2 linked regions of the Phreatobacter stygius genome follow. Each later gene encodes a partner of the first gene's protein in a complex. Links are inferred from orthologs where the notes say so. Each region holds a gene or a part of one and is shown on either strand. Other genes may lie near its edges. The genes, in order: pnp and E8M01_RS27730.

Region 1 (11,423 bases):
CCGCCGAACCGCGCCGCCAGGAACTGGTCCGCCGGCTCAACCTGGCGCCGGGCGGCACGCTGTCGCTGGTCAGGCTGCGCGAGGACCTGCTGGCACGACTGCCCGACCACCCGGAACTGAAGGTGCTCGACAGCGATCTCGTCCACCTGTTCTCATCCTGGTTCAATCGCGGTTTCCTGGTGGTCCGGCGCATCGACTGGTCGACGCCGGCCAATATCCTGGAAAAGATCATCCGCTACGAGGCGGTCCACGCGATCAGGGACTGGGACGACCTGCGCCGCAGGCTGCAGCCGGAAGACCGGCGCTGCTATGCCTTCTTCCATCCCCAGCTCGACGACGAGCCGCTGATCTTCGTCGAGGTGGCGCTAACCACCGAAATCCCCGGCGCGATCGGGCCGCTGATCGCCGAAGGCGGCATGCCGGTGGCCGCCGACGAGGCCCGGGTGGCGGTGTTCTATTCGATCTCCAACTGCCAGGACGGGCTTGCCGGCATTTCCTTCGGCTCGTTCCTGATCAAGCAGGTGGTGGAGGAGCTGAAACGGGAGCTGCCGAAGCTCGCGACCTTCGTGACGCTGTCGCCGGTGCCGGGTTTCGCGCGCTGGCTGAAACAGGAGCGCGAGGCCGAACCCTCGGAGCTCGCGGCGGAAGACCGCGAGGCGCTGCAGCTCCTGGACAAGCCCGACTGGCGCGCCAACACCCTGGCCGCCGAATGGGTCGACCGGGTGCTGGCGCGCGCCGCCGCCCGCTATTTCGTCGCGGCCAAATCGCCGGGCGGGCGGCCGCTCGATCCGGTCGCCCGTTTCCATCTCGGCAATGGCGCCAGGCTCGAGCGGATCAATCCCGGCGCCGACCTGTCGGCCTCGGGCCTCAGGCAATCCCATGGCGTGATGGTCAACTATCTCTATGACCTGCCGCGGATCGAAGAGAACCACGAGGCCTATGCCGAGCGGCGCGCGGTGGTGACCAGCGCGGCGGTGAAAAAGCTCGCCGCAAGCAAGAGCTGACGGGCCGGCCGGGCACGGCCGGTTCCAATGCAACATGGTTACATGTCTCACCGACCTGTGTTTTGGCGGAAAAATCTTCTCTCCCTAGGGTTTAAGCGAAGCCGCGCGGCAAAGCGCGGCTCGTCATAACGACCCGGAGGAAGCCCCATGACCCGCTGCCAGACCAGCCTTCTCGCCGCTGCCGCAGCCCTTGCCCTGATGGGGGCGCCGGCGGTCGCCCAGCCCGCCAACATGACCTTCTTCATCACCTCTCAGGGACCCGGACGGGGCGCCGACCTCGGCGGGCTCGAAGGCGCCGACCGGCATTGCCAGGCGCTCGCCCAGGCCGCAGGGGCCGGAACCCGCACCTGGCGGGCCTATCTGTCGACGCAAGGGGCGGGCGCCGTGAATGCGCGCGACCGGATCGGCCGCGGCCCCTGGCAGAATGCCCGCGGCGCGGTCATCGCCAAGGACGTCGCCGAACTGCACGGCACCAACAATCTCAACAAGCAGACGGCGCTGACCGAAAAAGGCGAGCTGGTGAACGGCCGCGGCGACACGCCCAACATGCATGACATCCTGACCGGCTCGCAGACCGACGGCACCGCCTTTGCCGGCGCCGACGATCGCACCTGCGGCAACTGGACCAAGAGCGGCGAGGGCTCCGCCATGGTTGGCCATCATGACCGCCAGGGCCTGAACACCGAGCCGCCGGCGCTGTCGTGGAACACCTCCCATCCGTCGCGCGGCTGCGGCATCGACGCCTTGAAGGCGACCGGTGGCAACGGCCTGTTCTACTGCTTCGCGACGAATTGAGACCGCGACCGGCCGTCGGTTCGCTTCGTCCGGAAGCGGGCTGACGGTCAGGCCTGCTGTCCCGGGCCGCGATCGAGCCAGTGCAGGGTCAGCCAGACCATGACGGCGAGGCAGCCGGCCATGCCGAGCGCCAGCGCCCACCAGGTCAGGCCCATGACGAGGGCAAGGAGCATGGCCAGTCCCCAGACCGGCGCGGCGACCAGCAGCACCGGGATCATCAGGAGGATGCCGCCGATCTCATGGTCCCGACCGGTGAGATCGGCGCCCCAATAGATGACGACACAGCACCCCATGGCGACGAGGCCGAGCGCCAGAAGACGCATCGTCCAGCTCCAGTCATGGCCGACGGCGGCGCGCGCCTGGGCCGCGAAATAGCCGGCGTCGTGGACGCCGCCGGCCATCGTGACCGGCAATATCCGCGCCTCATCGGCCGAGACCGGCACCAGGCGGTCACCCTGCTGGCGCGCGATCAGGCTCACCGGGGCGGGGCCGGCGACCTCCAGGCTATAGGATATCGCGAGATCGCCGACCTCGGGCGCCGCGGGATCGACGGCCGAAACGATGCGTCCGCCGACCAGGCGCAGATCGTTCCGCCCGAGCCTGGCGGCCAGCGCCGGCAAGGCCCCGGCCGATACCGGCTGGCGGACGACAGGGGCAATGCGCTCGGCAAGCCGCGGGTCGAGCGGCAGGTCGCCGATCAGCATGCCCGGCGCGAGCATGGTCCGTGACATCAGCGGCATGGGCGGATTGCTGCGCCCGTCGGGCTTGCCGTCGATGCTCAGGAGCATGGTCGGATAACCGAAGCCGAGCCAGCGGGCCGCGATGGTCCGGCTGGCGGAATCGGCGCCGGTGAGGCGCATCCACTGGAACATCTCGACCTGGCGCGTCAGCTTGAGGCCGTCGGCCTGAAAGCCGGTGTCGGGATCGACCACCGGCGCCTGGGCCGTGACGATGCCGGTGACATGAACGAGGCGGCCGTCATGGGCCGGGTTCAGCCGTGCCGGATCGATCGAGACGATGCCGGCCGCGATCCGGTCGACACGGCGGCCGAGGCGCCGGTCGATATGTTGGCCAACCACCATGAGCAGGATCGCGGCGAGCACGCAGCCGGCGGCCAGGACATATTGGGTCGGCAACCGGTGCCCTGAAATCGCCGTGCTGGTCATCACCTAAAAAAACCGTCAGCTTGGCGGCAGCGGCGCTGCCATCCCCTTCAGTTTCAGCACGGCCATGTTTCCGCGGTCTTGCACCTCTTGAGAAATTGCGTTGCGTCGAAAGAAACGACCGGGCGAGCGCCTCGGCCGCATGGCCGATCCTGCCGGCGCCCAGCAAAAAGGGCGGCCTTTCGGCCGCCCTCCTTGAATTCATCCGTCGGCCAAAGAAGGCCTTTCAGCGCACCGCTCACTCGGCGGCGTCGCCCTCTTCCTTCTGCTTCTTCTCGAGGTCTTCGCCGGTCGTCTGGTCGACGATCTTCATCGACAGGCGGGTCTTGCCGCGATCGTCGAAGCCGAGCAGCTTCACCTTGACCTTGTCGCCTTCCTTGACCACGTCGGTCACCTTGCCGACCCGCTGATTGGCGAGCTGCGAGATGTGGACGAGGCCGTCACGCGAGCCGAAGAAGTTCACGAAGGCGCCGAAATCGACAACCTTGACGACGGTGCCGTCATAGATCTGGCCGAGCTCGGGCTCCTGGGTGATCGACTTGATCCAGTTGACCGCGGCGCGGATCGATTCGCCATTGGCCGACGCCACCTTCACGGTGCCGTCGTCCTCGATATTGATCTTGGCGCCGGTCTTCTCGACGATCTCGCGGATCACCTTGCCGCCGGTGCCGATCACTTCGCGGATCTTGTCGGTCGGGATCTTGAAGCTCTCGATGCGCGGCGCATGTTCGCCGAGCTCCGAACGGGCGGCGGTGAGCGCATTGGCCATCTCGCCCAGGATATGGGCGCGGCCGTCCTTGGCCTGGCCGAGGGCGACCTTCATGATCTCCTCGGTGATGCCGGCGATCTTGATGTCCATCTGGAGCGAGGTGATGCCCTCGGACGAACCGGCCACCTTGAAGTCCATGTCGCCGAGGTGATCCTCGTCGCCGAGGATGTCGGACAGCACCGCGAAGCGCTCGCCCTCGAGGATCAGGCCCATGGCGATACCGGCGATCGGACGCTTGATCGGCACGCCGGCGTCCATCAGCGCCAGCGAGGCGCCGCAGACGGTGGCCATCGACGAGGAACCGTTGGACTCGGTGACCTCGGAAACGACGCGGATGGTGTAGGGGAACTCGTGCTTCTCCGGCAGCATCGGACGCACCGCGCGCCAGGCAAGCTTGCCGTGGCCGACTTCGCGGCGGCCCGGACGGCCCATGCGGCCGGCTTCACCCACCGAATAGGGGGGGAAGTTGTAGTGCAGCAGGAAGTTTTCCTTGTAGGTGCCGTTGAGCGCGTCGATGAACTGCTCGTCTTCCGCGGTGCCGAGCGTGGTGACCACCAGTGCCTGGGTCTCGCCGCGGGTGAACACGGCCGAACCATGGGTGCGCGGCAGGATGCCGACTTCCGAGACGATCGGACGGACGGTCTTCAGGTCACGGCCGTCGATGCGCGAGCCGGTGTCGAGGATGTTCAGGCGAACGACCTTGGCTTCGAGCTCCTTGAACACGCCGGCAACCACCTGCTTGTCCAGCTTGCCTTCGGCGGCATCGCCGGCGAACTGGGCCAGCGCCGTCTTCTTGACTTCGCCGACCGCGGCATAACGGGCGGTCTTCTCGCGGATCGAATAGGCGGCGCGCAGGTCCTTCTCGACCAGCGCCAGCATGTCCTTCTCCAGCGCCGAATAGTCGGGCGGGGTGAAGTCGCGCGGTTCCTTGGCGGCCTTCTCGGCCAGCGCGATGATCGCGTTGATGACCGGCTGGAAATATTTGTGGCCGAACATGACGGCGCCGAGCATGACCTCTTCGGACAGCTCCTGGGCTTCCGATTCAACCATCAGCACGGCGTCGGCGGTGCCGGCGACGACCAGATCGAGCTTCGAATCCTTGATGTCGTCGACATAGGGGTTGAGCACGTATTCGCCGTCGATGTAACCGACGCGGGCGGCACCCACCGGGCCCATGAAGGGCACGCCGGACAGGGTCAACGCCGCGGAAGCGGCGACCATGGCGACGATGTCGGGATCGTTTTCCATGTCGTGCGAGAGCGTGGTGACGATCACCTGCGTCTCGTTCTTGTAGCCGTCGACGAACAGCGGCCGGATCGGCCGGTCGATCAGGCGCGACACCAGCGTCTCGCGCTCGGTCGGCTGGCCTTCACGCTTGAAATAGCCGCCGGGAATGCGACCGGCCGCGAAGTATTTTTCCTGATAGTTGACCGTCAGCGGGAAGAAGTCGATGCCGGCCTTCGGCTCGAAATTGGACACGACGGTGGCGAGCACGGTGGTCTCGCCATAGGTGGCGAGCACGGCGCCGTGCGCCTGGCGGGCGATCTTGCCGGTCTCGAGGACCAGCTTGCGACCACCCCAGGTGATCTCCTCGCGATGAATATCGAACATGGCTTTTTTCCTTTCTCGGACCTACGGACGGCAAATAGCCATGGGCAAGACGGCAAGAGGCTCGTATCGCGGCGTCACGCGCCCCGAGCCCCTTGCGATCCTGCCATGGCGATCGGTCTGTCCAGTGTGTGGCCTTGTCTAGCCAGGACCGCGACCCTGCGCGGCCTTCGGTGCGGAGGCTCCCGGGATGGGAAGGCCTCTCGAATGCGAAACGGCCCCGCCCGCTGTTCAAGCGGCAGGGCCGGTCCGGATGTCAGCGACGGATGCCGAGGCGCTCGATCAGCGCCTTGTAGCGCGGCTCGTCCTTGCGCTTCACATAGTCGAGAAGCGAACGGCGCTGCGAAACCATCTTCAGAAGACCACGGCGGGAATGGTTGTCCTTCACGTGGCTCTTGAAATGCTCGGTCAGATTGGTGATGCGCTCGGTGAGGATCGCAACCTGGACCTCAGGCGAACCAGTGTCGCCGGCCTTCAGGGCATATTCCTTGATGAGCTCGGCCTTACGGGCGTCAGAAACCGACATCGGTCAAATCCTTATTCATGAGTGTTGGTCTTGCGGCCGCGCCGGGATGTCGTCCAGCGTGGTCGAATGGCTCCGCGGGCAATGAACAGGGAATGAGCGCCGGTGCGGACCCGGTGGTACAGATCGTGCCACCGAAGGCGCGGCTTATACACGAAAACGGCGCAAAGGGAAGCGATACGGTGGTTCGCCCCCCGGGGACCGGCCGCAGGCTTCCACGCCGGGCCTGAATCGCCGCATGATGAGCCATGGACCGAAGCCCCTCCGCCACCCTGCCCCAGCCTCCCGTCGACGGCCGTCAGTCGGAACGGGCGCTGGCCATTGCCCGCGGCACGACCCGGCTGATGGCGGCGCTCGATTTCGCCGTGGTCGCCGAATTGCCCTTGCCGTCCGGCCGGCGCGCCGACCTGGTGGCGCTCAATCCGGCGGGAACGCTGTGGATCATCGAGGTCAAATCCTCGATCGATGATTTCCGCACCGATCGCAAATGGGGCGACTATCGCGCCCATGCCGACCGGGTGCTGTTTGCGGTCGCGCCGGATTTCCCGACCGCGATCCTGCCGGACGAGGCCGGCCTGATCCTGGCCGACGCCCATGGCGCCGAACTGCTGCGCGACGGCATCGCCACGCCGCTGGCGGCGGCAACCCGCAAGGCCATGCTGCTGCGCTTCGCCCGCGCCGCCGCCGGCCGGCTGACCCTGCTGCACGACCCGCTGGCGCGCGGCAATTGGGACCTGTGAGGCCGGATCAGCGCGGCGCGCGCTTGGCCAGGATGCGCTGCAGGGTGCGCCGGTGCATGCCGAGCCGGCGGGCGGTCTCGGAGACGTTGCGGCTGCACAGCTCATAAACCCGCTGGATATGTTCCCAGCGCACCCGGTCGGCCGACATCGGGTTTTCCGGCAGGTCGCTCATCGGCCGCGCCACCGCCAGAAGGGCTGCGAACACGTCGTCGGCGTCGGCGGGCTTGGCCAGATAGTCGACGGCGCCAAGCTTCACCGCGTTCACCGCGGTGGCGATATTGCCATAGCCGGTCAGGATGACGCCGCGCGCGTCGGGGCGCGCCGTCTTCAAGGCCGAGATGACATCGAGGCCGTTGCCGTCGCCGAGCCGCATGTCGACCACGGCGAAGGCCGGCGGGCGCGCCGCGACCACGGCCAGGCCCTGGGCCACGCTTTCGGCCGGCGTGACCGCGAAGCCGCGGGCCTCCATGGCCCGGCACAAGCGCTGCAGGAATGGCTTGTCGTCATCGACGACCAGGAGCGAGCGATCCGCCGGCAATTCGACCGATGCCGTGTGAGTGGCGGATTCATTCTCGAGCATGTGATGCACCTCCGGTCGGCGATTTCGGCACCAGTGCCGTCTTCCTTATCTAGGATGTCGGCGGCGCCACTCAAGTCTCGGTCTGCGCCGGCTGCACCGGAACGGCCCTGGGCGCCGGACCGGAGAGGCCGTCGCGGAAGGCCGCGCGCGGCCAGACCACCTCGACGATGGCGCCGGTTTCGGGCGCCGTCCTGTTGCGGAAGGTGATACGCGCGCCGGACCGTTCCAGCAATGTCTTGGCGATGAACACGCCGAGCCCCATGCCCGACGGCTCCTCGCCGATCTGCTCCTCGTCCGCCGCGCGCCGGCTGCGGCCCTTGCCGCGCCGGGTGAGATAGGGCTCGCCAATGCGGTCGACGATATCGGGCGGGAAGCCCGGGCCGTCGTCGGCAATGATGACGGCCACCTGGCTATTGTCCCAATGCGCCTTGATCGCCACCGACGAGCGGGCGAAATCGACGGCGTTTTCGACAATATTGCCGAGCCCGTAGAGCACCGCCGGGTTGCGCTGGATCACCGGGCCGCCCTCGCGGTTCTCAGGCAGGTCGACGGTGATGGCGACGTCGAAGAAACGGTGTGGCTGGACCACCTCCTCGATCAGCTGGGCCAGCGGCATGGTGTCGAACGGCGCGTCGCCGCCCGACAGGCTCTTCAGTTTGGCCAGAATCTCGCGGCAGCGTTTGACCTGCTCGCCGAGCAGCGCCATGTCCTCGCCGATCGGCCCGTCCTTGGGCAATTCGCCGGCGAGCTCCTTGGTGACCAGCGCAATGGTCGCGAGCGGCGTGCCGAGTTCATGCGCGGCGGCGGCGGCCAGGCCGTCGAGCTGCGACAGGTGCAGCTCGCGCGCCAGCACCAGTTCGGTGGCGGCGAGCGCGTCGGTGAACTGGCGCGATTCCTCGGCGACCTGCCAGGCATAGAGCCCGATGAAGGAAATGCAGAGCACCAGCGCCGCCCAGACGCCGAAGAGGTAGAGCGTCGGCAGACGCAGGTCGTCGCGCCATTCCCACGGCAGCGGCAAATGCACGAAGGCGACGACACTGGCGCAAGCCACCGCCAGGACGCCGATCGACAGGGTCATGCGCGGCGGCAGCGAGGTGGCCGAGATCAGCACCGGGGCGAGGAACAGGAAGGCAAAGGGATTTTCCAAGCCGCCGGTGAGGAACAACAGGAAGGCCAGCTGCAGGATGTCCCAGGCGAGCGACGCGCCGGCTTCCGGCGCGTCCAGCCGGTGATTGGCCGGATAACGCAGCCGGAGCGAAATGTTGAGCCAGGCCGAGGCGCCGACCGCGATCAGGCACCATTCGATCGGCAGCGAGGAATCAAGACCCCAGAATACCGTGAAGATCGCCGCGGTCTGGCCGGCGAGCGCGAACCAGCGCAGCCGGATCAGCGTCTCCAGCCGGACGCTGCGCCGCCAGGTGGTGGTTTCAGTCAGCAGGTTGAGCCTGAGATTCATCCGCATCGGCGGAACCTAGGCCGCATGGGCTGGAAAAGCCATGCGGCGCGACGGCGCCCAAACCGAGCCGAGCCGAAGACGGCTCACATCGCGAGATCGGCGACCACGGCGTCGAGCACCGGGAAACCCGCCGGGGTCACCTTGAGGCGATCGCCGGGCAGGCGCGCCAGGAAACCTTCGCCCTCCAGGAAGGCAATGCGCTCGGGATCCAGCACGCGGCCGGACAGGGCCTCATAGCGCTTCAGGTCAATGCCTTCGGCGAGCCTCAGGCCCATGACCAGGAATTCGTCCGCGGTCTCTTCCTGGACCAGCCGCTCCTCGGCAATGACGCCGGAACCCTGGGCCTCGACCAGGCCGAGCCAGGTTTCCGGATGCTTTTCGGTTGATGTCGCGACCCGGCCGTTGCCAAGCGTCAGCCGGCCATGGGCGCCGGGCCCGACGCCGGCGAAATCGCCCGAACGCCAATAGATCATGTTGTGCCGGCACTCGGCGCCGGGGCGGGCGTGGTTGGAAATCTCATAGGCCGGCAGCCCGGCCTCGCTGCAAATCTGCTGGGTCAGGTCGTAAAGAACCCGGCCCATTTCGGCGTCCGGGACCTTCAGCTTGCCGGCGCGGTGCAGGGCCTCGAACACCGTGCCGGGCTCAATGGTGAGCTGGTAGAGCGAGAGATGTTCGGCGGCTTCCGCAATGGCCCGCCGGAGCTCGGCCTCCCAGGCCTGAGGGGTCTGGTCGGTGCGGGCATAGATGAGATCGAAGGAATAGCGGTCGAAATGCCGGCGCGCGACGTCGACAGCGCGCAGCGCCTCGTCGACCGAATGCATCCGGCCGAGACTTTTCAGGTCGGCATCGTCGAGCGCCTGGACGCCGAGCGAGACCCGGTTGACGCCGGCGGCGCGAAAACCCTTGAAGCGCTCGGCCTCGACGCTGGTCGGATTGGCCTCCAGCGTCACCTCGCAATCGGCACCGACGGTCCAGAGCCTGGCGATCTCGTCGAGCACGGCGCCAACCGTTGCCGGCAACATCAGCGAGGGCGTGCCGCCACCGAGGAAGATCGACGACACGCGGCGGCCGGGCACACGCGCGGCGGTCGTCCTCAATTCGCGGGCAAACGCCGCAACGAAGCGCTCCTGGTCGGGCGCGACATGGCGGACATGGCTGTTGAAATCGCAATAGGGACATTTCGAGGCGCAGAACGGCCAATGGACATAGACCCCGAATCCGGGATCGTCCGTGCCGCCGCCGCCGGGAGGTCGAAATGTCGTCATGGCCCGTATCTAGGCCTTTCCGGCCAGGTTTTGAAGCGGCGGCAGGACCGTTTCGGCGAGCCGCATGAAGGCGCGGGCGCGGTGCGACAGGCCCTGGCCATGGGGCGGCAGGCCATGTTTGGCTTCCGGCCCGATCTCGCCGAAGGTCAGTGCCAGGCCGTCGGGCACAAACATCGGGTCGTAACCGAAACCTTGCGCGCCGCGCGGCGGCCAGGCCAGCGTGCCGAACACCCGTCCCTCGAAGATCGCCTCTTCGCCGTCGGGCCAGGTCAGCGACAGGGCCGAAACGAAATGGGCCCGGGCGCCGGCGGTGGCGACGCCGCGCAAGGCCAGCTCGCGATCGACGCGGGCCATGGCGGCGGCGAAGTCGCGCGGGTTGCCGGCCCAGTCGGCGGTGAACAGGCCGGGGGCGCCGTCGAGCGCGTCGATGGCCAGGCCGGAATCATCGGCAACCGCCGGCAATCCGGTGGCGGCGGTGGCGGCGCGCGCCTTGATGGCGGCGTTCTCGGCATAAAGCGTGCCGATCTCGGCGGGCTCGGGCAGGCCGAGCTCGCCGGCGGAGACCAGCTCGATGCCATGCGGGCCCATCAGGTCGCGGAATTCGGCGAGCTTGCCCTTGTTGTGGGTGGCAACCACCAGCCGGGTGCCGGCGCTGAGCTTGCGGCCGGTCACGCGACCGCCGTCTTCTGCAGGTCGACCAGCTTGGTGCAGCCGGTCTTGGCGAGCGCCAGGAGCTGCAGCAGCTCGGCTTCCGAGAACGGCGTCTTCTCGGCGGTGCCCTGGATCTCGACAATGCCGCCGGCGCCGGTCAGCACGAAATTCGCGTCGGTATCGGCTTCCGAATCCTCGGCATAGTCGAGGTCGAGCACCGGCGTCCCCTTGTAGATACCGCAGGAAATGGCGGCGATATGGTCCTTCAGCGGGTTCGCCTTGACCATGTCGCGGGCCTTCATCCAGGCGATGCAATCATGCAGCGCCACCCAGGCGCCGGTGATCGCGGCGGTGCGCGTGCCGCCATCAGCCTGGATCACGTCGCAGTCGATGGTGATCTGCCGTTCGCCCAGCGCCGGCAGGTCGACCACCGTGCGCAGCGCCCGGCCGATCAGCCGCTGGATCTCCATGGTGCGGCCGGACGGCTTGCCGGCGGTCGATTCCCGGCGCGTGCGCTCCAGCGTCGCGCGCGGCAGCATGGAATATTCCGCGGTCACCCAGCCGCGACCCTGGCCGCGCAGCCAGGATGGCGGCTTTTCTTCCAGGCTCGCGGTGCACAGCACATGGGTATTGCCGAATTTCACGAAACAGGAGCCTTCGGCATAGCGGGCAACCGCGCGTTCGAGCGAGACGGGGCGCAGCGCGTCGGGCGCGCGTTTGGAGGGACGCATGGCGGGTTCCTGGTCAAATGATTGCGGTTCTTACGGCGAGCCGGGCCGAAGAACAAGAACGAGCCCACCGGCAGGGCCGAGCCGTGATAGGCTTCGAGGCTTGATCAGGCGGCCCCCACGGCCCAAATTCGCCGCTTG
Region 2 (12,063 bases), 2.9 Mb from region 1 along the record:
CGCGATTGACCGCGCGCCGGGTCCAGCGGACACCATCGGCGGTCACCAGGCCGATCTGCCGGCCCGGCACGACCACGCCAGCCTGGTCGCGGCCGGGCTGGAGGCCAATGCGGGCATTGTCGGCCTGGGAATCGAGCACCACGGCGAGCTTCCAGCCGACATCGCTGACGGCGCGGATTTCGGCGAGCTTGATGCCCCAGTCGCCGCGGGTGTCCTCGATGCGGGTGACCGGACCGCGGAAACCGCGGGCTTCGTCATAACGGATGAGGCCGTTGGTCAGGATCTGGCGGGCCGCGACCTGCAGCTTCGGATCGAGCGTGGTGCGGATCGACAGGCCGCCTTCCAGGAGCTTCTTCTCGCCGAAGCGATCAGCCATCTCGCGCCGGACTTCTTCGGCGAAATAGTCGGCGGCGAAGGTCTGCTGGCGCGGCGAGCGCGGATTGATGGTCAAAGGCGACCGCTTGACGCGCTCGCCCTCTTCGGTCGAGACGACGCCGTCCTCGACCATGCGGCCGATGACATAGTTGCGCCGCTCGATGGCGCGGTCGCGGTTGCGGAACGGATGCAGCTGGGTCGGGCTCTTCGGCAGCGCCGCGAGATAGGCGGCCTCGGCCAGGGTGAGCTCGTGCACCGACTTGTCGAAATAGACCAGCGCGGCGGCGGCGATACCATAGGCGCCGTAGCCGGGCAGGACGAAGCCGAGATAGATCTCGTTCAGATAGAGCTCGAGGATCTGGTCCTTGGAGAAGGCCGATTCCATGCGCATGGCGATCAGCGCTTCGCGGATCTTGCGATCGACCGTCTGCTCGCCGGACAGGAGGAAGTTCTTCGCCACCTGCTGGGTGATGGTGGAGGCGCCCTGCGGCCGGCGACCCGAACCGCGATTGTTGAAATTGGTCAGCGCGGCGCGCGCGATGCCCATCACGTCGATGCCGTTATGGGAGTAGAAATTCTTGTCTTCCGCCGCCAGGAAGGCCTGCACCACCAGTTTCGGCACGGCCTGGATCGGCAGATAGAGCCGGCGCTCGCGGGCATATTCGGCCATCAGCTGGCCGTCCGCGGCGTGGACGCGGCTCATGATCGGCGGCTCGTAATTGCGCAGGGTGTTGTAGTCCGGCAACTCCTTCGTCACGGTCAGGATATAGACCGCCACGCCGGCCGCGCCGATGAGGAAGGCCACCGTGCCAAGGCCGAACGCCCAGCCGAAGAATCGGAGAATAAGTTTCATCCGGTCATTTCGTGCCCGACGGGCAGCGCCTCTCGTCCCCGTGGTACCGCCGCGAAGGAACCGGGGCCGGGGGTGCCCTGTCCTGACTGCCTCAAATCATACCACGTCGCCTCGCCCCTGACAGGCGCGAATGCCGCTGCGGGGCTTCCGGCCGACCGATGCCCCGCGACTGTGGCGCGGATGTGACCCGGACGTGACCGCGCCTCTTTAGCGATACTCGTCCCGCCGCGCTACTCTGGATCGGCGCTGCGCGGTCGCCGCGCTTTCTGGATTTATCTCTGCGCGGCTGGGCGCGCCACCGCCCGGCCGGCAAAGAACTGGTCGATCGCCTTGGTGACCGAATCGGCGGTCCGCTGGCGCCAGATCGCCGAGGTGAGCATTTCCACATCCTTGGCGCTGGAGACGAAGCCGAGCTCGACCAGAACCGAGGGGATGTCGTGGGCACGCAGCACCTGGAAGCCGGCCGAACGCAGAGGCAGGCGATGCATGCGGGTGGCGTGGCGCATTTCGCCGGCGAGCGTGCGGGCGAAATTGGCCGAGAACATGCGCGTTTCGCGGCGCGTCAGGTCGATCAGGATGTCGGCGATCTCGGAGGGCTCGTCCGACAGGTCGAGGCCGGCAATGGCGTCGGCCTTGTTCTCGCGCTCGGCGAGCCTGGCCGAATCGGCGTCGGAAGCCCGGTCCGACAGGGTGTAGACGGTGACGCCGCGGGCGTTGTCCTGGGCGCCACTGATCGAATCGGCATGGATCGAGACGAACAGCGCACCATTGTGCTCGCGCGCGATCCGCACCCGGTCGCCGAGCGGAATGAAGATGTCGCGGTCGCGGGTCATCACCACCCGGTAGCGTCCGGTGGCGTTGAGCTTGTCGCGCAGCACCCGGGCGAAATCGAGGATGATGGTCTTCTCCTCTTCGCCCGAGGCCGCCACCGCGCCCGGATCGATGCCGCCATGGCCGGGATCGATGATCACCACCGGCGGACCATCGGGCGCCGCGGTGCGGGTCGAGACACGCGGGCCGAAGCCCTCGCGATCGCCCCGGCGGGCGAGATTGGAGGTCGCCCGCTCGTTCTGGGCGCGCCGAAAGCCGTCGGCGTCGGTGCGCACGAGCTCGAGCACGACCTGCGGCGGCGCGCCGTCGCGGCCCTCGACCAGGTGGGCGCGCTCGATCAGCGCCGGCCCGGTCAGATCGACCACCACCCGTGACTTGCTGGGGGCGAACAGGCCGTAACGGAAGGCCTGGATCAGGCCGCGCGCGCCGGTGCCGGCGGTCTGCGCGGTGGAACGCGCGCCGGAATGCGCCCGCTGGTTGCCGATCTGGAAATTGACCTCGTCGAGATCGATGATCACCCGGTAGGGATCGGCGAGCGCGAAAGCCCTGATCTCGATATTGCGGGTGAGCTCGAACGACAGCCTGGTGCGGCCGCCATCGCCGGTGATGTGGGCGCCCGAGACCACCGCCGGCAAGATCGTCCGTGCCGCATGCGCCCGCGCCTCGCCGGCCCCGCCGTCGCGCGCGGCGGTCGAAGCAATCGCGCCGGTCGAAACCGGCTCGCTGGTCTCGGCACGCAGAGCTTCGCCCGCGAACAGCGTCGCGGCCAACAGAGCGCCAAGAAAACGGGAACCGGCCATGGCCCCTCGAAGGTCGGACGAGGCGGCGCCAGGACAACCAGCAAGGACCGCCAGGAGATGGGATAACCCATAGGGCCTCCCGGGTTAACTGCCCGTTAAGCATCCCCGGACAGCCGGCCCGGAAGCGTTGCCGGAAAGACACGAAACAGACCGTCGCCCTTCCCTGCCGGGGAAGCTCCGGCCGCCTCCGCGCGGCCGTCCGGCGGCTTGGACGCCGAATGCCGGGCACGGACCCGAATGTGTGGGAATTTGGCCACAGAACGGCCATGAAGGTGACCGGCCAAGGCCCGTTCACGACTTCGTGAACACCAGCCAAGCCAATGACTGGGCACGCTTAATTCCGACGATTCACCCTCATCACCGAGCGCCAAAGACAATGAGCCACCACGCAGAGAATGCCGCTCCCGGCGACAAGGCCCTTGCCGATGCCGGTGCCCGCGACAGCACCGATGTCAGCGCCAATGCCGGAGCGATGTCGCGCCGCCTGTTCCTCCTGGCCTCGCCCGCCGTGCTCGCCGGCTGCGTCACCGGCGGCGGCCCGATCGGCTCCTATGCCGGGCGCCAGGATGCCGGTGTCACCTTGCCGGCCATGGACACCTCCAATGTCGACCCGCGCTTCCTGCGCCAGGAAGTCGCCTATGCGACACGCGAGGTCGCCGGCACCATCGTGGTCAGGCCGAGCGAGCGGCATCTCTATTACGTGCTCGGCAATGGCAGGGCGATCCGCTACGGCGTCGGCGTCGGCCGCCAGGGCGCGCTCTGGCACGGCCGCGCCGCGGTCGGCCGCAAGGGCTCGTGGCCGAACTGGACGCCGACCGCCAACATGATCGCCTATGACCAGCGCAACGCGCGTTATGCCGGCGGCATGGCCGGCGGCATCGCCAACCCGCTCGGCGCCCGCGCGCTCTACCTCTATCGCGGCAGCCGGGACACCATGTACCGCCTGCACGGGACCAACGTGCCCTCGTCGATCGGCCAGGCCGTGTCGTCCGGCTGCATCCGCTTGTTCAACCACGACATTATCGATCTGCACGACCGCGCGCGGATCGGCACGCCCGTGGTGGTCATGGCCTGACGGACCGCGCCACGGTTTGTACGACGGCTACGCTTGCCAAGGTCGCACTTCCGCCGCTACATAGGTCATGACACGGTCATGCGGGTATGGAGCGGCGTGTCGATCGAAGGCAGCCGAAGGTTTCATTCCGTGGCCCCGATCCGAGCGCTCCCTGACCCCCGCACGCGTGGCGCCGTCTTCGGCGAGCCGCTGCCATGTCACCCTTAGCCGCGCCCCGTCCGGGGCCGCGTCGCACTTCGAAAGGGTCTCGCCCATGTCGGGATCGACGGCACAGCCGGGTTACAGGCGGACGGGAGATCTGATGATCGCCTGCTCATCCGCTGGCCCCGCCGTCGGCATTGCGACCAGGCTTGCACCCTCCCCTTCCACCGCAATGACGGCCGTGCGCCGGCGCCTTCACGGCGCCGCCCTGGCACTTTCTGCAGAGCGGGGCCCGACCGGGCCGGCGCTCGCGGCCGCCGTAAACTTCAAGAGCTCATCCGATGGCCAACAAGATGCTCATCGACGCCGCCCACCCGGAAGAAACCCGGGTCGTGGTGGTCCGTGGTAATCGTGTCGAGGAATTCGACTTCGAAAGCCAGTCACGCAAACAGCTGCGCGGCAATATCTATCTCGCCAAGGTAACGCGGGTCGAACCCTCGCTGCAGGCTGCCTTCATCGAATATGGCGGCAACCGGCACGGCTTCCTCGCCTTCTCGGAAATCCATCCCGACTATTACCAGATCCCGGTCGCCGACCGCGAAGCGCTGCTGGCGGAAGAAGCCCGCTCGCATCGTGACGACGACGACGAGGAAGGCGGCCGGAGCGAACGTGGCGGCCGCGGGGCCAAGGACGGCGGCCGCGATGGCGGCAGGCGCCGCCGGCGGCGCGGCGGTCCGCGCCCGCGCAACGAGGCCGCCGAAGCCAAGACCTCGGACGCAGTGACCGGTGACGCCGAGACCGACGAGGACGAGGCCGGCGCCGAAGGCCATGACGAGGCGCAGGACGACGGCCGCGACCGGCAAGACGACGACCGCGACGACCGGCAGAACGACGACGGCGGCGACGAGCCGCGCTCCGAGAGCCGCGACACCGAAGAGAACGGTGACGGCGACGGCGACGAACGCGGCAACGGCCATGTCGAGGAGGCACCGGCCGAAGAGGACGTGGTCGAATCGGTCGGCGCGGGCGACGCCTATGAGGACATGCCCGACCGCACCTTCCGGCCGCGCAAGCAGTACAAGATCCAGGAGGTGATCAAGCGCCGGCAGGTCATGCTGGTGCAGGTCGTCAAGGAAGAGCGCGGCAACAAGGGCGCGGCGCTGACCACCTATCTGTCGCTCGCCGGCCGCTATTCCGTGCTGATGCCGAACACCGCGCGCGGCGGCGGCATTTCGCGCAAGATCACCAATGCCGCCGACCGCAAGCGCCTGAAGTCGATCGCCGGCGACCTGGAAGTGCCGGACGGCATGGGCGTCATCCTGCGCACCGCCGGCGCCAACCGCACCAAGACCGAAGTCAAGCGCGACTTCGAATATCTCCTGCGCATGTGGGAGACGGTGCGCGAGGTGACCTTGAAGTCGAATGCGCCGACGCTGGTCTATGAAGAAGGCTCGCTGATCAAGCGCTCGATCCGCGATCTCTACAACAAGGACATCGAAGAGGTCCTGGTCGCCGGCGAGGAAGGCTACAAGGAAGCCAAGGACTTCATGCGCATGCTCATGCCGAGCCATGCCAAGAACGTGAAGTCTTATCGCGAGCCGCAGCCGCTGTTCGCCCGCTCGGGCGTCGAAGCCCAGCTCGACGCGATGTTCTCCAACACCGTGCAGCTGAAATCCGGCGGCTATATCGTCATCAACCCGACCGAAGCCCTAGTCGCCATCGACGTGAACTCGGGCCGCTCGACCCGCGAGCACAATATCGAGGACACGGCGCTGCGCACCAATGCGGAGGCCGCCGACGAGGTGGCGCGCCAGCTCAGGCTGCGCGACCTTGCCGGCCTGATCGTCGTCGACTTCATCGACATGGACGAGAACCGCAACAACCGGGCGGTCGAGAAGCGCATGAAGGATGCGCTGAAGAACGACCGGGCGCGGATCCAGGTTGGCCGCATCTCGCATTTCGGCCTCCTGGAAATGAGCCGCCAGCGCATCCGCACCGGCGTGCTTGAAAGCTCGACCGAGGTCTGCGCCACCTGCGGCGGCACCGGCCATGTCCGCTCGGTCTCCTCGGTTGCGCTGCACCTGCTGCGGTCGGTCGAGGAGCAATTGCTGCGCTCGGCCATGTATGACGTCGTCGTGCGCACCCGCACCGCGGTGGCGCTCTATGTGCTCAACAACAAGCGCGCCCACCTGCACGAACTGGAGAGCCGGTTCCGCGTCAGCGTCGACATCACCGCCGACGAGACGGTCAGCGGCCAGCACATGTTCGCCATCGAAAAGGGCGCGCAGGTCCATACCCATGAGACCGCCTACCGGCCGCCGGTGATCGCGCCGCTGCCGGTCGACCCGGACGATCTGATCGACGACGAGATCGAAGAGGACGACGAGGCCGAGGCCGAGGTGCAGACCAGCGCCGAGCCGCGCGAGCCGCGCGAGCCGCGTGGTGAGCAGCGTGCCGAGACCGAAGACGGCGAAAAGCGGCGTAAGCGCCGGCGCCGGCGGCGGCGCGGCCGTGGCGGCGAAGGCCGCGAAGACGGCGGACGCGATGAATTCGGCGCCGAGCGGCCGCATGTCGCGGGCCAGGCGAACGACGATCTCGATGCCGACGACGCCGAGGACGGCGATGATGAGGCCGGCGCCGAGGATCAGGCGCTGGAAGGTGCCGCCACCGACGATGCGAGCAGCGAAGGCCGCCGCCGCCGGCGCGGCCGTCGTGGCGGGCGCCGCAACCGGCGCGAGGACGAACCGGGCTTCGTGGCCGAAGGCGAGACCGAGGCCGGGACCGAAGCTGGCGCCGAGACGGGCGCGGACGAGGTCGGCGAACCTGCCGTCGTCGAGGCTCCGGTCGTGACCGCGGAACCGGCCGCCGAGGCCGAACCGAAACATGCCGGACGGCGCGGCCGGCCCCGTCGTGGCAAGGCTGCCGCGGCTGAAGAACTGGCCGCGAGCGAGGCAGCCGAAGGCGCGGCGACTGCGGAAGCGGCCCCGGCCGAAGCCGCTCCGGCGCCGGCGAAACCGGCGCGCCGCCGCCGGACACCGGCAGCCGATGTCGCTGCCGAGGCAGCGGCCGTTCCCGCCGACACCGTGGTTCAGGCTGAGCCGGCGGCGGCCCCCCCGGCGAGGCGCCGGCGCACGCCCGCGCCGGAACCGCTGGCCCAAGCCTCTGTCGAAACTCCTGCCGAAGCCCCTGTGGCAGCCCCGCCGACGCCGCCGGCCCTGCCGCCCATGGCCGCGCCGGTTGTCGCGCCAGTCGTGGCGCCGGTGGCCATGTCGGTGGCACCGGCGGCTGTCGAGGAGCCAGTGAAACGCCGTCGTACGCCCGACCCGGAACCGGTCGAGATCGTGCAATCGGCGACCCCGGCCGCGCCCCGGCGCGCCGGCTGGTGGAACCGCAAGGCCGAGGGCTGAGCCCTCCGCGAGGCTCGCTGAGAACAACGAACGGCCGGGGGCACCTCCGGCCGTTTTCGTTTGTCCCACAGGCGGTCCAGCCGGTTCGAATCGACGGCCGGAATCGGCCAGCGGAATCAACTGGAACCGATTCCCGCCCTGCCCGGTCCCGTCAGATGATTCCGTGCCGCTGCGTCAGCGCGAACAAAAGGCGAAACGGCCGCCGCAGAGCTGTCACAATCCAGCCACACTTCGCCACCCCCCACGCGATGTTGGGAATATCTCCCGCGGTTCCGCACATGACTGTGGAGAGCCGGCGAAGGGTTGGTGAATTTTTCCTTGGCGAATCTCCTCGGAATCTCCGACACTTGGCTCGCTGGTGCCAGCTCCCCCCTTAAAATTTGACCGCCCGACACCATATTTAGGGGTCTGTTTACCCATAGCCCCTATATCTTGACGACATGAAGGCATGCCGCTTACCTTGGAGTTCGGTTCGGCGGGTCTGTTCAAAGTTCTCGCCGCACCAAATCCCCAGACGGTTTCCAGGCTAACGTCGCGCGCCAGCGCCGCGTGGCGGGAGGAGTCTTTGCCATCCGATGGCGCGTTCCCTTGCCGGAGCGCTGCCCGCGGGCGGCGAAGTGTCGCCGCGACACCGTCCGGGAACGCGCCAAGCGCGACAAGAGTTAACCAGCGGACCGGTTCTCCCCTGTGGAGAGCGGGGATGGTGGGTGAAGGCGGCAAAAGGGTCCGGCAGAACCGGACCGACGCAGGTCCAGGGCATGGACCGCGGGGCGGCTCGGGAGCACAATTCCCGGCCAGGACATGAAGGACGAAGACGATGCGCATCGAACGGCGATACACCAAGGCGGGCCAGTCGCCCTATGCAGACATCGCGTTCCGTGCGGCCACGTCCGAGATCCGCAATCCGGACGGTTCGATCGTGTTCCGGCAGGCCGACATCTCGGTGCCCGAGGCCTGGAGCCAGGTTGCGGCCGACATTCTCGCGCAGAAATACTTCCGCAAGGCCGGCGTGCCGGCGCGCATGAAGAAGGTCGAGGAAAATTCGGTCCCGTCCTGGCTGTGGCGCTCGGCCCCCGACGAGAAGGCCATGAAGGAACTGCCGGAGAAGGAACGCTGGACCGGCGAGACCTCGTCGACCCAGGTGTTCGACCGGCTGGCCGGCACCTGGACCTATTGGGGCTGGAAGGGCGGCTATTTCGAAGCGGAAGCCGATGCCCAGGCTTTCTTCGATGAACTGCGCTACATGCTCGCCCTGCAGATGGTGGCGCCCAATTCGCCGCAATGGTTCAACACCGGCCTGCACTGGGCCTATGGCATCGACGGCCCCGGCCAGGGCCACTATTACGTCGATTTCGAAACCGGCAAGCTGACCAAGTCCAAGTCGGCTTACGAGCATCCGCAGCCGCATGCCTGTTTCATCCAGTCGGTCGCCGACGACCTCGTCAACGAGGGCGGCATCATGGACCTGTGGGTGCGCGAGGCGCGCCTGTTCAAATATGGCTCGGGCACCGGCTCCAACTTCTCCTATCTGCGCGGCGAAGGCGAAAAGCTCGCCGGTGGCGGCCGTTCGTCCGGCCTGATGAGCTTCCTGAAGATCGGCGACCGGGCCGCCGGCGCGATCAAGTCGGGCGGCACCACGCGCCGCGCCGCCAAGATGGTGGTGGTCGACGTCGATCACCCTGATATCGAGGCCTATATCGACTGGAAGGTGATCGAGGAGCAGAAGGTCGCGAGCCTGGTCACTGGCTCGAAGATCAATGCCAAGCACCTCAAGGCCATCATGAAGGCCTGCGTCAATTGCGAAGGCGCCGATGGCGAGCGCCTGGACGGCTGTTTCGACCCGGCGATGAACCCGGCGCTGAAGCGCGAGATCAAGGCCGCCCGCAAGTCGATGGTGCCCGACAATTACATCAAGCGGGTGATCCAGTTCGCCCGCCAGGGCTATACCGATATCGATTTCCCGACCTATGACACCGACTGGGATTCGGATGCCTACCTGACGGTGGCCGGCCAGAACTCCAACAATTCGGTGTCGCTGAAGGACGACTTCCTGCGCGCCGTGGAGACCGATGGCGACTGGAACCTGACGGCGCGCATCACCGGCAAGCCGATCAAGACGCTGAAGGCCCGCGACCTCTGGGAAAAGATCGGCCACGCCGCCTGGGCCTCCGCCGACCCGGGGCTGCATTTCAACACCACGATGAACGACTGGCACACCTGCCCCGCCGCCGGCCCGATCCGCGCGTCGAACCCGTGCTCGGAATATATGTTCCTCGACGACACCGCCTGCAATCTGGCGTCTGCCAACCTGTTGCAGTTCTACGATGCCAAGGCCAAGCAGTTCGACATCGACGGCTACGAGCATCTCTGCCGGCTGTGGTCGGTGGTGCTCGAGATCTCGGTGCTGATGGCGCAATTCCCGTCGCGCCAGATCGCCGAATTGTCCTACGAATACCGCACCCTCGGCCTGGGTTACGCCAATATCGGCGGCCTGTTGATGACCATGGGCATTCCCTATGACAGCGACCGGGGCCGCGCGCTCGCCGGCGCGCTGACCGCGGTCATGACCGGCATCGCCTACAAGACCTCGGCCGAAATGGCCGGCGAACTCGGCACCTTCCCCGGTTATGCGCCGAACCGCGAGCACATGCTCCGGGTCATCCGCAACCATCGCCGCGCCGCCCATGGCGAGACCGCGGGTTACGAGAGCCTGGCGGTCAACCCGGTGGCGCTCGACCACGCCAATTGCCCGGATCCGGAAATCGTCGCCCGCGCCAAGAAGGCCTGGGACGATGCGCTGGCGCTCGGCGAAATCAACGGCTATCGCAATGCCCAGGTCTCGGTGATCGCGCCGACCGGCACGATCGGCCTGGTGATGGATTGCGACACCACCGGCATCGAGCCCGACTTCGCCCTGGTGAAGTTCAAGAAGCTCGCCGGCGGCGGCTATTTCAAGATCATCAACCAGGCGGTGCCGGCGGCGCTGCGCACGCTCGGCTACTCCGAAGCCGATATCGCGGAGATGGAGGCCTATGCGGTCGGCCATGGCACGCTGAAGCAGGCGCCCGCCATCAATACCGGCTCGCTGAAGGCCAAGGGCTTCACCGATGCGGCGATCGCCAAGGCCGAAGCGCAGTTGAAGACCGCCTTCGACATCAAGTTCGTGTTCAACAAGTGGACGCTGGGTGAAGACTTCCTGGTCAGGACGCTGGGCATTCCGGCCGACGAGATCAATGCGCCGGGCTTCGAACTGCTGACCCGCGTCGGCTTCTCGAAAAAGGATATCGAGACCGCCAACGAGCATGTCTGCGGCGCCATGACGCTGGAAGGCGCGCCGCACCTGAAGCTCGAGCATTATGCGGTGTTCGACTGCGCCAACCCCTGCGGCCGCAAGGGCAAGCGCTACCTCTCGGTGGAAAGCCATATCCACATGATGGCGGCGGCCCAGCCGTTCATCTCGGGCGCCATTTCCAAGACCATCAACATGCCGAACGAAGCGACCGTCGACGACTGCAAGTCGGCCTATATGCTGTCGTGGAAGCTGGCGCTGAAGGCCAATGCGCTCTACCGCGACGGCTCCAAGCTGTCGCAGCCGCTGAACTCGCAGCTGATCGAGGACGAGGACGACGAGGACGGCGTCGAGGAGTTCCTGGAAAAGCCGCAGGCCGCGCGCGCAGCAGCCCTCGCCGAGCGCATCGTCGAGAAGGTGGTCGAGCGTGTCCAGGTGATCCGCGACCGCGAGAAGATGCCCGACCGCCGCAAGGGTTATACCCAGAAGGCGGTGGTCGGCGGCCACAAGGTCTATCTGCGCACCGGCGAATATGACGACGGCCGCATCGGCGAGATCTTCATCGACATGCACAAGGAGGGCGCGGCGCTTCGCTCGCTGCTCAACAACTTCGCCATCGCCATCTCGCTCGGCCTGCAATATGGCGTGCCGCTGGACGAATATGTCGACGCCTTCACCTTCACCCGCTTCGAGCCGGCGGGCCCGGTGCAGGGCAATGACACGATCAAATATGCCACCTCGATCCTCGACTACGTGTTCCGCGAACTGGCGGTGAGCTATCTCGGCCGCTTCGACCTCGGCCATGTCGATCCGGGCGAAAGCCGCTACGACGCACTCGGCACCGGGGCTGCCGAAGGCACCAAGAGCGTGCTGTCCAAGGGCCTGGTGCGCGGCAAGACCGACAAGTTCACGCTGGTCTCGGCCAATTCCGGCCCGACGCCGGCGCTGACGCCGGGCTCGCTCGCCAATGACAGCCGCACCTCCGGCACTGTGGTGACCATGCGCACGCAAGGCGCCAACGCGCTGAAGGAAGAGGTGGCGGCCGCCGTCTCGCCAGCGCTCGGCGCCCTGTTCGACCAGGCCCCGGCGCCGGCCGCCAATGCCGAACGGACCACCGCCGACCGGCGGGCGGAAGCCAAGCTCCGCGGTTATGTCGGCGACGCCTGCCCGGAGTGCTCGAACTTCACCATGGTGCGCAATGGCACCTGCCTGAAGTGCGACACCTGCGGGTCGACGACGGGCTGCAGCTGAGGGGCTTTCGAGCTGGTTCGTGTGGCGTGCCCAAAAGTCAC

What was found.
Region 2: the proteins of pnp (region 1) and E8M01_RS27730 are in contact, whole or in part, in a cryo-EM structure (PDB 9QH0), measured with the Escherichia coli proteins. The link is inferred for Phreatobacter stygius from one-to-one orthologs.

Annotation. Positions count from the first base shown.
Region 1 is NZ_CP039690.1:3,011,547-3,022,969, reverse strand. Bases 2,772-5,703 are described here. They hold pnp (polyribonucleotide nucleotidyltransferase), read right to left. Parts: upstream 5,343-5,703; coding sequence 3,201-5,342; downstream 2,772-3,200. Other genes in these bases: rpsO (30S ribosomal protein S15), read right to left, coding at 5,596-5,703; E8M01_RS13985 (TMEM43 family protein), read right to left, coding at 2,772-2,965. In the rest of the region: E8M01_RS13995 (malonyl-CoA decarboxylase), read left to right, coding at 1-1,004; E8M01_RS13990 (lectin), read left to right, coding at 1,152-1,799; more of E8M01_RS13985, read right to left, coding at 1,847-2,771; more of rpsO, read right to left, coding at 5,704-5,865; E8M01_RS13970 (MmcB family DNA repair protein), read left to right, coding at 6,111-6,602; E8M01_RS13965 (ActR/PrrA/RegA family redox response regulator transcription factor), read right to left, coding at 6,610-7,182; E8M01_RS13960 (ActS/PrrB/RegB family redox-sensitive histidine kinase), read right to left, coding at 7,253-8,644; radical SAM family heme chaperone HemW, read right to left, coding at 8,722-9,903; E8M01_RS13950 (non-canonical purine NTP pyrophosphatase), read right to left, coding at 9,913-10,575; rph (ribonuclease PH), read right to left, coding at 10,572-11,285. UniProt on the Escherichia coli protein: Involved in mRNA degradation. Catalyzes the phosphorolysis of single-stranded polyribonucleotides processively in the 3'- to 5'-direction. Also involved, along with RNase II, in tRNA processing.
Region 2 is NZ_CP039690.1:5,867,440-5,879,502, reverse strand. The notes cover bases 4,111-7,682. They hold E8M01_RS27730 (Rne/Rng family ribonuclease), read left to right. Parts: upstream 4,111-4,416; coding sequence 4,417-7,482; downstream 7,483-7,682. Outside these bases: E8M01_RS27745 (penicillin-binding protein 1A), read right to left, coding at 1-1,228; E8M01_RS27740 (N-acetylmuramoyl-L-alanine amidase), read right to left, coding at 1,501-2,859; E8M01_RS27735 (L,D-transpeptidase), read left to right, coding at 3,332-3,934; E8M01_RS27725 (vitamin B12-dependent ribonucleotide reductase), read left to right, coding at 8,300-12,022. UniProt on the Escherichia coli protein: Endoribonuclease that plays a central role in RNA processing and decay. Required for the maturation of 5S and 16S rRNAs and the majority of tRNAs. Also involved in the degradation of most mRNAs.